Regions from separate parts of the Bacillus sp. H1a genome, predicted to be linked through region 2. Evidence: predicted binding sites of a transcription regulator. Region 2 holds the regulator's gene; the other holds the start of a gene.
What was found. Region 2 encodes LexA, which represses DNA repair genes until DNA is damaged. Its sites were predicted from a motif close to CGAACATATGTTCG; they were not measured.
Positions count from the first base shown of each region.

Region 1 (7,900 bases), on a different contig from region 2:
AAAGAAGATGTACCCGAGCAAACAAACTACTTACTTTCTCTTACTTGTTCAGAAGAAAATGAAGCACATATTCGTTTTCTTCTCATGCACATGGTAAGTTCAGAAGGTATCGGTTTAAAAGAATTGTACAGTGAAGACGTTGATTCTAACCAAAAAGTATCTATACAAGCTACATTACATTGCAATACAAATGCAGCTGTCTTAATCGAAAAAATAGTAAGTAGAATGCTTTTAGAATCTGGTGTTACTGCCGCTGGCTGGAAAACTTCACTAGATTTAGAAGCAAGTTAAATCATAAAGGTGTCATGAATATAAAAGAAGGTTTTATATTCATGACACCTTCTACATACACCCATTTTTTATTTTCAAGTTATTAGCAACTGCTTGGAATAACTTAAAGTAATCCATACTCGTTCGATCTTTTTGTTTTAACTTGGCATGGGACTGAAAAAGGTTCTGACCGCTTCTTCTCATGGCCGGATTCTCTTTTCCATCTAAAAAAGAAGGTTTTATATTCATAGCACCTTCTACATAAATTTATTTTCTAGTTTTTGCTGAAACGACTTCTCTTGCTTACGCAATAATTGACTACCTCGCTGTAAAAGAGGTGTTCCATACTTATCATTAATCTGATCAATAACAGCAAGTAGCGGCTCTTCTTTCGCATCTTCTTCGAATGAAAACAAATCTAACTGTTTGACCGAATCTGTCTTCCACTCCAATTCAGTAGCTGTAACACCTAATAAACGAATGGAATCACCATCCCAATGTTGTTTCAACAAACGTGATGCAGCTTGAAATATATCACGTTCTTCCCAAATTGCATTTTTCAATTGTTTGCTTCGTGTTACCGTCCGCCTATCATGGTATTTAATCATAATTTGGATATTATAGCTGACAAGAGTTCGCTTTTGTAGTCTATTACTCACCGAGCCCGACAGTCGCCCTAACATATCAAGCAATTCTTTCTCTTCATCCATATCCTTTGAGAAAGTCATCGAATTTCCAACACTTTTATGTTGTCCCATTTGATTCGGATCAACATCCCTATCATCCATACCTTTTGCACGCTTTTGTAAATCAACACCGTGCTTTCCAATTTTAGCGCGGATGATATGCTCGTCTCCTTTTGCTAACTGTCCAATTGTATTTATATGAATATCTTTTAGTTTTTCAGCTGTTTTCTCTCCAATTCCATGCATCGCTTCAACTGGTCGTGGCCAAATGACTTCTGGGATATCACGTTTTCTAAGCACTGTAATACCAAGTGGCTTTTTCATATCAGAAGCAGTCTTTGCTAAGAAAAGATTTGGAGCAATGCCAATGCTACACGGAAGCTGTAACTCTGTTAATAACGCTTGTTGAATCATCTTTGCTATTTCAAGCGGCGAACCTAGCACATAGCAATCTGTAATATCTAAATACCCTTCATCTATAGAAACTGGTTGTATCTTTTCTGTAAAACGGGAAAGGATTTGAAACATTTGAAATGAGGCTTCGCGATATAATGTAAAGTTAGGACGCCTTACAACTAGTTGCGGACATAATCGCTTTGCTTCCCAAAGGGGCATCGTCGTACGTATTCCATAATCTCTCGCTTCGTAACTACATGTTATGATAATCCCTTTTCTCTCTTTTTCATTCCCGGCAATCGCTAATGGCTTTCCTTTTAATGGTGGATCATGGGCAATTTCAACAGATGCGAAAAAACAATTCATATCTACATGTAAAATAACACGACCATTTTTCGGATACATTTCTCGCATAATACCACCCTCCTCCAAGAACATTCGTTCCTTCATTATACCAAATTCATGTACAATATAATAATTACTTATTCTTTTTCATCTTTATTTTTGCTATACTTTATGAAATAAATGGATTTTATTGTAAAGGAAGTGGATTGTTATGAAACAACACAATAAACTCAATAATATATTTATTATCATTATTATAATCCTTGCAATTAATTATTTGTTACTTCCCCTTTTTAACATCAACATTCATGTTTTAGGAATCTTCTCTCATTTCATACGCTTTGTAACAACTGATATATTGCCATGGATCTTCTTATACTGGCTTATCCGCCTTGTAAAAGCACTTGAATCAAAATAAAAAAAGACCTGTAAACCATAGTTGGTTCACACGTCTTTTTTACTTTATTACTTCGCTACTTCTTCAATAATAGCTACAACTAATTCTGCTGTTTTCGCTAATTCTTCAACAGGAATTTTTTCATTTGTTGTATGAATTTCTTCATAACCAACTGCCAAGTTAACTGTTGGGATACCATGTCCAGCGATTACGTTCGCATCACTTCCTCCACCACTTTGGTGAAGAGAAGGTGTACGACCGATGTTTTCAGCTGCACGTTTCGCTACTTCTACAACGTGATCGCCATCAGCGAATTTAAATCCTGGATACATAACCTTTACTTCAACATCTGCTTGACCGCCCATTTCTTTTGCAGTTGTTTCAAATGCTTCTTTCATTTTTGCAACTTGTGCTTCCATTTTCTCATTTATTAAAGAACGAGCTTCTGCAAAGATTTGAACATGATCGCAAACGATATTTGTTTGTGTACCACCTTCAAAACGTCCAATATTTGCAGTTGTTTCAGAATCGATACGGCCAAGTGGCATCTTTGCAATCGCTTTCGCTGCGATAGTAATTGCAGATACACCTTTTTCTGGGGCTACGCCAGCGTGAGCTGTTTTCCCACGAATGATAGCATTCACTTTCGCTTGTGTTGGTGCTGCAACTACGATTTCTCCAACTTTTCCATCGCTATCTAATGCATAACCATATTTTGCTGTAATGCGCTCTCGGTCTAATGCTTTTGCACCAACAAGACCAGATTCTTCTCCAACTGTAATAATAAATTCAATTTTACCGTGAGGGATGTTTTTTTCTTTTAAAACACGAATTGCTTCAAACATAGATGCTAATCCAGCTTTATCATCCGCTCCTAAAATTGTAGTACCATCTGATACGATATATCCATCTTTAATAGAAGGCTTAATTCCATTACCAGGAACTACTGTATCCATATGAGAAGTGAAATAAATTGTATCAACACCATCTTTTGTTGCTGGTAAAGTACAAATTAAGTTACCTGCACCGTGACCAGTCACATCCATTGTATCATCTTCAAATACTTCTACACCTAAAGAAGTAAATTTCTTTGTTAACACTTTGCAAATTTCTGCTTCAAATTTTGTTTCAGAATCTACCTGTACTAACTCCATAAATTCATTTACTAAACGTTCTTGATTAATCATAAGACTGCGCCTCCTGCACTACCATTATGTATGTAACAATATTAATTATAACAGAATTTCGCAAAAGTTTCGAAATACAAGACAAAAAACAGATGGTTCACACATCTAGATACCCATCTGCTTTCTATTACTCGTTTAATAGCACCCAACGCATATGATCTTCCCAAACTCCATTTACCATCAACATTTTGCGAGATACGCCTTCATATTGAAACCCTATCTTTGTCACTACTTGTATAGATGCTAAGTTTCGTGGCATAATCGGTGCTTCTATACGGTGTAAATGAAATTCTTCAAAGGTAACTTGAATTGCTTTTCTAAGCGCTTCTGTTGTGTAACCTTTATTCAGTTCTTCCTTATCTAATTTATAACCAAGTACACAAGATTGATAAATTCCACGAACAATTAGATTAAACGAAATACACCCAATAACTTTCGTATCATCGCCCTTTTTAAAAATCCATAATCGAATGATTTTACCTTCCGCGAACTCTCTTCTATCCTTTTGTAACCTTTTCTTTTGATAGTCTAACGTAAAAAAATCATCTGGTCTATATTCTTCCCACGCCTTTAAAAACTCACGATTTCTGTCGTAATATTGAAGAACTTTTTCTGCATACGACTCATCAATTTCCCTTAAATGTAAGCGATCTGTTTCGTATATTTTCATCATCGTATCTCCATTCTTCAGCTTGCATAACAAAAACTCACAATCTATCTTTTAATATATTCTCCACGCATACCCAAATTTCCTGTTATATTTTGCAACCCCTTCCCGAAATTTGTCCTTTCTCTCCCCTTGTCCACAATTTCATTTCTCGTTACAATGAAATTGTACTGATTTGCAAGGAGGCTTAACGATGCATAAAAAAGCTCAAAAAATTATGGTTTATATAATGTTAATTTCTATGCTTGTAACAACATTACTTACTGGCGCAAGTATGTTTTGGTAAAAAGGACGATTCACTCGTCCTTTTTTTACTTTCTATTTTGTATGAAAATTCTTATTTTATATATAGTACAATCGCTACAATGCTAAAGGAAAAGGCCATTACAAGTGCTATTACAAAACTCGTGTACTGTTTTTGCTGAAATGCCCCAATGACGAAAGTAAAATTAAGTAATGCCATCAATACAATTGATACTACGTAAGAGCATATATTAAAAGTTGCTAATATGAATGTAATGACAAATAGAAAACCAACACAAAACTGCATATAAGAAATTTTTGGATTCAAATACATATGAGCAACCCCTTTACTTAGTTATCTTTATATATTCTCATTAACGCATGGTTATGTACACATGTCAAGACAACTTAATAAAGTGAAACTTTAATCAGTTGGGGTTTTGTTCATAACACACTGATTATTAGCCCACACCAATCGGGCTTTTACGGGCAACCCTACTCCCACCTTACTTCTTTGCTTTAGCCAAATTTTGAGGTGGGGATCTTACTGCTCGCAAATAGCGGGATAAAAGAAAAAGCCAACTTCTCGTTGACTTCTCTGAATGCAATGGCTCCTTTTTCCTTCGCCAATTGCTGAAATGATTTCTTCGATTTCACAATCCATACTTTCGTTCCAATTGGAATACGATCAAACAAATATTCCACATCTTGTTTCTTCATTCTTATACATCCTTGTGAAATATACTTTCCAATTGAACTAGGCTGATTTGTCCCATGTATCCCATATTTACTTCCGTCAGTTCCTTTTGCGTTAAATCCCATCCACCTCGATCCAAGTGGATTTTTCGGAGACCCCCCAGGAATATCCTTCGCAATATAATACGGATCCTTCGCTTTCAATACAATATCAAAAGTTCCTTCTGGTGTTAATTCATTTGTTTTCCCCGTCGCTACTGGAAAAACCTTTTGGATCTTCCCATCGTCAATGTAAGCTAGTTTATTCGTCGCCTTATTTACAATTATAAAAGGATCCCCAGCACGAGGATTATCACCAAGAGGCCAAACCGGTGATAAAGAAAGACATAATAATAAAGAGAGAAGATACGGCATCAATAATTCCTGCCTTCTATATAAGTTCTTTTATATTATCCTTTCCCTTAAAACGACTTTTAATGAGTAGATACTGCTCCATCTCATAAACAAGTTGAACGAGTTTCGCACGTATTTCAAATTCTTCTCGTGTGACTGGTAGCGGCATTTCTCTAAACACTTCTCGCATTTCTTGAAGTTGTCTTAACGAAATGACCCCTGTACTTTCAGGACGAATGGAATTCCCTATATTTTCGATTACGTCTGCAATCATATCGGCTTGTTCATACGTCCACGATAGTGACGCAGCTAATGGTATCATCCGCTCTAAAATTTCAAATTGCTGCATGCGCATATCAAAATAACGGTAATAATAGTCATCTTCACGCATAAACTCATTCTCAAGCTTTTTAAATGATAAATCTTTCGCTTCTTTCAACATCATCTCTGTTTCAAGTAATTCTGCTCCACTCCAATTACTATCGCGATTTCTTAAATAAACAACCATTTCAAACAAAATTGTTTTGAAATGCTCTTCTATTTTCTCTTGATACTCTTTCAGTTTATTCTCACTGTTTGGCATGTACATGTTTACTAATAAAGCGACACTAATTCCAATCGTTAATATAGCAATTTCATTACCAACTATAGACCATGTAATTTGCTTTAATGAGTACAGATGCATAACAATAACTGAACTCGTGACAATACCTTCTTGAATTTTGCACATAACTGCAGTCGGAATAAAGGTAAGCAGTAATAAGCTAATCGCAAGTGGTGTATAGCCAACCGTTTCAAAAATGCAAAACGCGAATACCATCGATAATACGCAAGCTAAAAAACGGTGCAACGATACTTGAACTGATTTACGTTTCGTGTTTTGTACGCATAAAATGACTAAAATACCAGCTGAACTATAAAATTCTAACCCTAATAGCTGAGCAATAAAAACTGCCGCACCTGTTCCAAGCGCTGTTTTCACTGTTCTATATCCAATTTTAAACATATCATTACTCCTATATGTATAAACGTATTTAAAGATAGTATAAAAAAAGGATGACGCGATGTCATCCTTTTTCTACTTATTATTCACGTAACCTTTACATATTACAATATCTTTTGCAAAAATTCTTTTGCACGGTCACTTTTTGGTGCCGTAAAAAACTCTTCCGGATTGCTATCTTCTACAAGTTTTCCACCATCTAAAAAGAGAACGCGGTCTGCTACTTCTTTTGCAAATCCCATTTCATGCGTAACAATCGCCATCGTCATTCCTGTCGTAACTAATGATTTCATAACTTCTAGCACTTCTTTCACCATTTCTGGATCTAGCGCTGATGTCGGTTCATCAAATAGCATAACTTCCGGTTCCATCGCCAGTGCTCTTGCAATTGCTACACGTTGCTTTTGTCCCCCTGAAAGACGATTCGGATACGCAGTTTTTTTATCTAATAACCCTACTTTTTCTAGAAGCTTCTCAGCTTTCTTTTCAGCCTCTTGCTTTGCTATACCTTTTACATTAATAGGAGCATACGTAATATTCTCTAATACAGTCATATGAGGGAATAAATGAAAATGTTGAAATACCATTCCGACATTTTCACGAACGTGCATAATATTTGTTTTCGGATTCGTTACTTCTTCCGTTCCAATCCAAATGTGACCATCTGTTGGTGCTTCTAATACATTCATGCAACGTAAAAATGTTGACTTTCCAGATCCTGACGGTCCGATAATTGCAACAACTTCTCCTTTTTCAATCGTTGTCGTGATCCCTTTTAATACTTCATTTTTTCCAAATGATTTATGAAGGTTGTCAATTTTAATCACTTTTCTTCATTCTCCCTTCAATTGCCTTTCCAACTAATGTAAGAATAATCACTAACATATAATAAACAAGTCCAACAAACAGTAATGGCTCTAAATACTTAAATGTTTCACCGCCTACAATGTAAGCTCGGCGCATTAAATCTGTTGCTCCAATTACAGTTACTACAGCCGATTCTTTCGTAAGAGTCGCAAATTCATTTACAAGTGCTGGTAATATATTTTTTAATGCTTGAGGTAAAATGATATTTCTCATCATTTTCCCGTAAGGAATACCTAAAGCCATCGCCGCTTCAGTTTGTCCCTTATCGACCGCTTGAATTCCGGCACGAATTACTTCTGACATGTATGCCCCTGAATTTAAACTAAATGCAAGTACAGCTGCTAAAAAAGCAGGTATATCATAACCAATCATTTGCGGGACACCGAAATAAATAATCATTAATTGCAATACAAGCGGTGTGCCACGAAATATTGATGTATAAATATCTGCTACAATATTTAATACTCGTATTCTAGCAATTTTACAAAGCGCTAATAACGTTCCTAAAATAAATCCTGCTAAAGCTGATACAGCCACAATTTTCAATGTAACTTCTAAGCCTTTTAATATATATGGTATAGAAGGCGTAATCGCCGAAAAATCTAGATTCATCCTTTTCATTCCCCTCACAGAAAAGTGAAAGGCAGCTTATTTCGCGCTGCCAAACCATTTCTTCACTAATTTATCCATTTCTCCATTCTCTTGCATCTTCTTAATTACTTTATTAAATTCTGCTGTTTTATCACTATT
Region 1 covers NZ_AYMH01000045.1:52,113-60,012, reverse strand. The annotation lists gene U860_RS0121290 (MgtC/SapB family protein) at 1-291, shown strand, start outside; gene U860_RS0121280 (DNA polymerase IV) at 528-1,766, opposite strand; gene U860_RS33895 (hypothetical protein) at 1,909-2,115, shown strand; gene U860_RS0121275 (tripeptidase T) at 2,163-3,281, opposite strand; gene U860_RS0121270 (GNAT family protein) at 3,409-3,954, opposite strand; gene prli42 (stressosome-associated protein Prli42) at 4,142-4,234, shown strand; gene U860_RS0121260 (DUF3894 domain-containing protein) at 4,286-4,525, opposite strand; gene U860_RS0121255 (L,D-transpeptidase) at 4,711-5,301, opposite strand; gene U860_RS0121250 (aromatic acid exporter family protein) at 5,318-6,286, opposite strand; gene U860_RS0121245 (amino acid ABC transporter ATP-binding protein) at 6,388-7,110, opposite strand; gene U860_RS0121240 (amino acid ABC transporter permease) at 7,103-7,762, opposite strand; gene U860_RS0121235 (transporter substrate-binding domain-containing protein) at 7,799-7,900, opposite strand, start outside.
Region 1: the regulator LexA is predicted to act here: its motif matches at 1,784-1,797, upstream of U860_RS0121280 (DNA polymerase IV).

Region 2 (7,900 bases):
GCAACAAGTCCAATAGAGAAAAAAGTAAGCGCCAAAATACCTGGAAGTGGTCCAATTCCAAAAATCGCTACAAAAATAGCTGCTAATAATAAATCTGGTATCGTTCGAATTAAATTTAAAACGAATCGAGCTGGACCATATAAAGCCATATTTGAAAACACATTACTCGCCGCGAATAATGCAAGTGGAATAGCTAAAATGGCACCTAAAGTCGTTCCAATAATAGCCATACGAATTGTGTCTAATATCGCCGTTGTAATTACCTGAAAATAGCCCCAATCTGGTGGTACCATCTCCTTCAGCAAATCCATCATATTTGGAAAGCCAGTTACAAGTTTCGAAAATGATGCATCTACCTGTACACTGCTACTCCACAATAATAAAATGATAATAGCAGCAGTTAACATATGCTTCAGTTTACTAGGGGGTTTCGGTATCGTTTTCGAATGTATAGTCACATCATTCATTTGACTGCCACCTCTAACAATTCACTGCTCTGAATGGAGTTCCCATAAATCTCAGCAAATTTTTCATCCGTTGCCTCTACTACAGGTCCATTAAATACAATTTCACCTGCATGTAACCCAATAATACGCGTCGCATACTCTCTAGCCAAATCAATAGAATGTAAGTTTACAATCATTGTAATTCCAAAATCTTGATTAATTTTCTTTAAATCATCCATTACCTGCTTCGTAGTAAGCGGATCTAAAGAAGCGACTGGCTCATCAGCTAAAATAATTTTTGCCTCTTGCGCAAGTGCCCTTGCAATTGATACACGTTGCTGTTGACCTCCTGATAACTCATCAGCCCGCGCATATGCTTTCTCTAAGATGTTCACTCGTCCCAAGGCTTGAAAAGCAAGCTCTACATCTTCTTTAGGAAATAGCCCGAGCGTTGTACGTAATGTAGAATGATATCCAACACGTCCGGCTAATACATTTTTTAAAACAGTAGATCTCTTCACAAGATTGAAACTTTGAAAAATCATACCAATGTCTCGTCGCATACGTCGTAACTCTTTTCCTTTCGCAACAGTAATAGATTCTCCATCAATAATAATTTCTCCACCTGTAATTTCATGAAGTCGATTAATCGATCTGAGAAGTGTTGATTTTCCAGCCCCAGATAACCCTACCATAACGACAAACTCGCCTTTTTGAATTTCCATATTAATATTATTCAATCCTTTTGTACCGTTCGGATAAACTTTGGAAACATTTCGAAACTCAATCACGCCTTTTACCTACTTTCTACTTAATAATAAAAATCGAAAAATGGCCCACTAACTGAAAACACACACAATTCCAGTTAGTCGCCATTTTCACTGAACCTGTAAAATATCCGTATGTATTATTGCGTTTTTACTTTCTTTCCATAATCACGAACGATATCAAATTTACTATCATCAGATCTAATATATCCTTCATGCGAATATATTTCTTTAATAATTTTTTGTCCCTCTTCACTCTTTCCAATTTCTATAAATGCGTCTTGTAATTTTTTACTCCATTCAGCATCTAAGTCGGAGCGTACAGAAATAGTATCGTTAGGAATCTTTTCTGTGAATTTCACAATTTTTGTTTGATCAAACACATTAGGATAGTCTTTTTTTACAATATTACGAGCATCTTGGAATACAACCGCAGCATCTACATCCCCATTCAATAGAGCGATAATAGATTGATCATGACCTTTTAATGTAACAGGTTTCACATCTTTTAATGGATCTATCCCTTCTTTCAGCAATACAGCTGCAGGCCACACATATCCTGCTGAAGATGTTACATCTTGATACCCGATTTTTTTACCTTTTAAATCTTTTACACTATTAATGTTAGAATCTTTCTTTACAACAAACTCAGACTTATAATAATCTACCAAGTCTTTTGTTGGAGCTCCTGTTGCATCATCTACTCCAAATCGTTGTGCTTGTAAAATTACATTTGCGGCCTTTTTTTCATGCGCTAATACATATGCCGTTGGAGGCAAGAAACCTACATCTACTTGTTTTGATGCCATCGCTTCTACAATCGTATTGTAATTCGTCGAAATACTAACTTTTACAGGGATATTCAGCTTATCACTTAACAGTTTTTCTAGTGGTTTTGCTTTTGCTTCTAACGTATCAGCATTTTGCGATGGAACAAATTGAACATTTAAAGTCTTTGGTACATAACCTTTTTTCGTATCTTCACTTTTATTTGTACTTGATTCCTTCGCCCCACAACCACTTAATAATCCCGCTGCTAATACAACCGATGTACCCATTGCAAAAACTTTTTTCAACATGTTAAATCCTCCATTTCCCTTGTTATAAATTTACTTTTTGTAAACACGTAGAAATATATCACATATTTTCCCATACAATTATTTATTTACAGAATTTTTACACATTCTAAACATTCCAATCAAACTTCATTTCACATATCTGATATGATTAATCGTAAGATAACAATAGAAAAGGTGGATTATGTTGAATCAAAATCGATTTGTAACTATTAACATCTTATTAACGAGCGATATACATGGTAATGTTTATCCAATTCACTATCAAAATAACTTACCAGCAGACGTGGGACTATCCAAAATTTCGACACTCATTAAAAAAGAGCGTTCTACAAATGAACATGTGATTTTAATTGATAACGGTGATTTCATCCAAGGAACTCCTTTCACTTATCATTATGCTACTTATGAAAAAGATAAAGAGAACCCAATGGCCTTATTAGCCAATTATCTAGATTATGATGCTGCAATTATCGGAAATCATGAATTTAATTACGGAATGGACATATTAAACAATGCTATTTCAACTGCCAATACCCCTTATTTATCAGCTAATATTTTAAATAAAAACAGAAAAAAACCGTATTTTGGAAAACCATATATCATAAAGCAAATTGAGCCGAATATAAAAATTGCTATTTTAGGGGTAACAACGCATTACATCCCAAATTGGGAGCAACCTCATCATATTGAAGATTTACTATTTGAAGATGCACTGGAAACAACAAAAAAGTGGGTTTCTTACATCCGCGAAAACGATAAACCTGACTTACTCGTCGTCGCTTACCATGGAGGATTTGAACGTGATTTACAAACAGGAGAACCTACTGAAGCTTTAACAGGTGAAAATCAAGGTTATGCGATGTGTCATGAAATTGATGGCATAGATATTTTACTAACAGGTCATCAACATCGAACGATTGCAAATACAAAAGTGAATGGTGTTACAATTTTACAAGTTGGCTGTAATGGACAATCGTTAGGAAAAGTGGAAGTTACATTTGAAAGAAATAATAATGAGTGGGTTACGAAAGAATGTCATTCTGAAATACTATCTGTACAGGGGATTCAGGAAGATGAAGCTATCCTTTCACTTGTGTATGATTACGAGGATAAAACACAAAAGTGGCTTGATCAGCCTATTGGGTTTATTAATGGAGACATGCAAATTTCTGATGCTCTGCAAACACGTCTACAAGACCATCCCTTTATTGAATTTATTAATAAAATACAGATGGATGTAGCAGAAGTTTCTATTTCTTGTACAAGTTTATTTCACAATGAATCTCCTGGTTTTCCCGAACATGTCACAATGCGTAACATCGTTTCTAATTATATTTATCCAAATACATTAAAAGTTATTCGAGTGACTGGAGCAGATATAAAAGAAGCTCTTGAGCTCTCCGCCACTTATTTCGCACTAAATGTAGACGGAAATATCATTGTAAACCATGCATACTTAGAACCGAAACCGCAGCACTATAATTACGATATGTGGGAAGGAATTTCATACGTATTAAACATTTCAAAACCATTTGGCGAAAGAGTTACTTTTTTAGAATATGATGGACTTCCAATCAACATGAAGCAAGAATACGATGTCGTTATGAATAATTATCGTGCAGGTGGTGGCGGAAACTTCCTTATGTATCAAAATAAGCCCATTATAAAAGACATACCAATAGATATGTCTGAACTTATCGCTAACTATATATTGAAGCATAAAACGATAGAAGCAACAACAAATCATAACTGGAAAGTTATTAAATAGCGAATCTGTCTATTAATATCAAAAAAAGATGGGCTACGCCCATCTTTTAATTTAATTTTGCATTATCTTGCTTTTTTAAAGCTTTTAATTTCGCCGGTGTAACATCAGTGCCTTCTTCGTTAACGACTTTAATTCCTTTTAATTCGTTTAACATATTTTGACGAAATCCTTTTAAATATTGTTCACGTAGCGATTGGCGCTCACGTTGTTCTTCTTCAGTTAAGCCTTCAGCTTTTGCTTTTTTCGCTAAGAAGTTAATGCGTTCAATGAGTTCGTGACTTAGCATCTCGAATCCCCCTTCTACTCAAAACTGATTATTATCATACAATAGTTAGTCTTCTTTATCAAGCGATTGCTTTGTATATTCGACATATCTTCGATGCACAGTTGCTTTTGAAACATTATGACCGAAACCACGAAGTGTTGCTGCAATCTCTTCGAAAGTTAATTCATTCCTACGCAAACGTACAATTTCCTCAATAGGTACTTCTTTTTTCTCGCGTCCTACACTTAAATGACGATTTTTCAAATTATTCTCTGGACGAAATCCTTTCTCCACCGCTCTTTGCATGCCACGTTTAATTTTCAAATTGTGGATTTTTCTTTGATACTCCTCAACAATCCCAATTATATCTAACACCATAGAATCAGAATCCGAAAGCTGTAATTCACCATTATGCGTGTGCGTATAAACTTTTATTCCCTCTTTATGTAAACAATGCATTAATGCAATCTTCGCATTCCCTCTACCAAGGCGCGTTTCATCTTGTATAAGAAGCACATCAACTTGTTCATCTCGAATTGTATCTAGCACTTCTAATATGCCATCACGTTCAATTGTATAACCACTAGCCTGCTCTTCAATTACTTTTATAACATTCATTTGATAGCGCTCAGCTAAATGCAATAATTCATCTTTTTGACGCAATAATGATGTTTCCTGCGCTTCTTTTGTTGTGCTCACACGTGCATAAATAATTGCATTCATTTTGAACCCCTCTTTCTCACTATATTTTCCCTCTAGTGTATCATAAATTCGCCTTCCGTTCGAACTTATGTTTGTAGAATGTTTTTTCACATGTTATACTTATTAATAAGAAAAATGAAAGAAAACGAGGTGTTAGAAAACATGGAAAAGTTAACGAAACGCCAGCAAGACATTCTCGACTTTATTAAGCTAAAAGTACAAGAAAAAGGGTATCCACCTTCCGTACGTGAAATCGGTCAAGCAGTCGGCCTTGCTTCTAGTTCTACAGTGCACGGACATTTATCACGATTAGAAGAAAAGGGATATATTCGACGCGATCCAACAAAACCACGAGCAATTGAAATTTTAGGTGAAGACCGAACGGACACTGAAACACAATCTGTTATTCAAGTTCCAATCGTCGGAAAAGTTACTGCTGGTTTACCAATTACAGCAGTTGAAAGTGTAGAAGAACACTTCCCACTTCCAGCTAGCATTGTTGCTGGAGCAGACCAAGTGTTTATGTTACGTATTTCTGGGGACAGTATGATTGAAGCTGGTATTTTTGATGGTGATTTAGTCGTTGTTCGCCAACAACAGTCTGCATACAATGGTGAAATTGTAGTTGCCTTAACCGAAGACAATGAAGCAACTGTTAAACGTTTCTATAAAGAAAAAGACCATTTCCGTCTTCAACCGGAAAACTCTTCATTAGAACCTATCATTTTAAAACAAGTGTCAGTTATCGGAAAAGTAATTGGCGTATATCGCGATTTACATTAAAAATAATAAAAAGAAGATAATTACCTTATTTATATAAGTAATTATCTTCTTTTTGTATTTTGATAGATTTCCGTACATTCTATTCCTTATTTACGAGCTTCAATCGTAACATCTCCGGCAGAAGTTTTCCCACTAATCTTTGTACTTCCATTACCAATTGTTATATTTTTATTTTCCTCATTAAAAATTGTCACGTCTCCAGCAGTGCTTCGCCCGGTTATAACTGCGTCTTTCGGTTTTTCCAATAAAGTAATATCTACATCACCAGCAGTTGAGCTTGCCTCTAGATCATATTTAGAATCATGATCAATAACATCCACATCACCACTAGCTGTTTTTGCTGTTACTTTCCCAATCACTTTCTTTACATTCACGCTACCAGCTTTTGAAGATCCATCTACACTCTTAGCAGTTATATGTCCCAGATCCACATCTCCACCAAGTGTCCCAGCACTTACGTAGTCACTTTTCACATCACTTATTTCTATTTGCCCAGCGGATGAATTTACTTTTATCTCTTGATAAGAACGTTCAGGTATAAATATAGTCAATATAGGCGTTTGAAAATTGAAAGTAAAAAATGAGAAATCAAATGAAACACCTTTCTCTATTTCTCCTTGAATCTTTAATGTGTCACCATCCTCAGCTATACGAATCTTCTGTTTACGTAAATCTCCTGATTGCTTTACATAAAAAGAGGAATCAGGAGATTTTTGGACAACAATATCTCCTGCATCTAACTTAACTTCTACATTTTTTAGCGTTTCATTTTTAATTACGTCTTCTTTATTTCCTTTTTCTGCAGTTTGTACTGCTTTTTCATATGTTTGTGAAATCCCTATTACTCCAATAATGATACAAGCGATAGCTACTAATAATAGTTTTTTCATCATTTACTCCCCTTTTATCATTTTGAAGTTCCATATTACATATCGTACGCATAATCTTTTAAACCACTTCGTACTATAAAAAGCTACAATACATAACAACAAACCAACTCCAACAAACGTGATACTAACGAATAAATCAATCCATAAAAAAGTGCCCATAAACACTTTTAGAATAACAAAAAATGGTGTCACTACACTAGAAATCCCCGCAACCCAAAGAGAAAATATAGTAGCAATAATTGCAATTAATGGGCCTAACACAATAATAAAATTAAACAAACTAAGTCCAATCGCCGCCATGACAGCTCTTGTCACATTTGAAGTCGATGGATCTTTTTTCATTTCATCAAAGCGATACATCGCTAATAATTCTTTTGCAATCACTTTCGGAGAACCAAGTCCTTTTATTATTTCCGATTCAGTTTTCCCCTCTTCTACCCCAAACTGAAAGTGCTCTTCATAATCGAATAAAATGTCTTTCCTCTCTTCTTCCGGTAACTTTCTAAGCTGATTCGATAATTCCCGAAGGAACTGTTCTTTATTCATCCCAATTCACCCCTTCAATAATTTCTTGTACGCCTTTCGCAAAATCACGCCACTCTGTTACTAATAAATGAAGTTGCGTCTCACCTTGCTCAGTTAGTTCATAATATTTACGGGGCGGCCCTTCCGTAGATTCTTTTAAATATGTTTGAAAATATCCCTCTTTCGTTAAACGACGCAATAACGGATATACTGATCCTTCTGATATTAAAAACTTATTAGAGATTTGTTGAACTAGTTCATAGCCATAACAATCTTTACGTTTTACAAGAGCCAATACACACAGTTCTAACACACCTTTTTTAAACTGAACGTTCAAGGACAATCCTCCTTCCTTATTTTAGTACTGTTTAATACACGGTACTTGATTTATCCATAATATACCACTTAGTACTGTTCATTGCAAGGTACTGAACTATATTTATCCCCTAAATTTAGAAAATGCACAAATGAAAGCCCGAATAAGACCCTGTTGTAACAGGCCATTATTCGGGCTTTCATTCAATTTTAATTACATTAATACAAGACTTCATTCACTTTTTCTCCTCTAAGAACCAACTTCCATTTGTGAGCCCAATAAATTTCGAAACACACCTTTTCTCTCTTTAGCCAATTGATTAAATTCACCTTTTTGAACAATTTCACCTTTTCCTAAAA
Region 2 covers NZ_AYMH01000018.1:8,825-16,724, reverse strand. The annotation lists gene phnE (phosphonate ABC transporter, permease protein PhnE) at 1-467, opposite strand, end outside; gene phnC (phosphonate ABC transporter ATP-binding protein) at 464-1,237, opposite strand; gene U860_RS0107455 (phosphate/phosphite/phosphonate ABC transporter substrate-binding protein) at 1,354-2,292, opposite strand; gene U860_RS0107450 (bifunctional metallophosphatase/5'-nucleotidase) at 2,477-4,060, shown strand; gene U860_RS0107445 (DUF896 domain-containing protein) at 4,107-4,346, opposite strand; gene U860_RS0107440 (recombinase family protein) at 4,392-5,048, opposite strand; gene lexA (transcriptional repressor LexA) at 5,190-5,810, shown strand; gene U860_RS0107430 (DUF4097 family beta strand repeat-containing protein) at 5,897-6,703, opposite strand; gene U860_RS0107425 (DUF1700 domain-containing protein) at 6,704-7,246, opposite strand; gene U860_RS0107420 (PadR family transcriptional regulator) at 7,239-7,562, opposite strand; partial or broken gene U860_RS32950 (ATP-binding cassette domain-containing protein) at 7,791-7,900, opposite strand, start outside.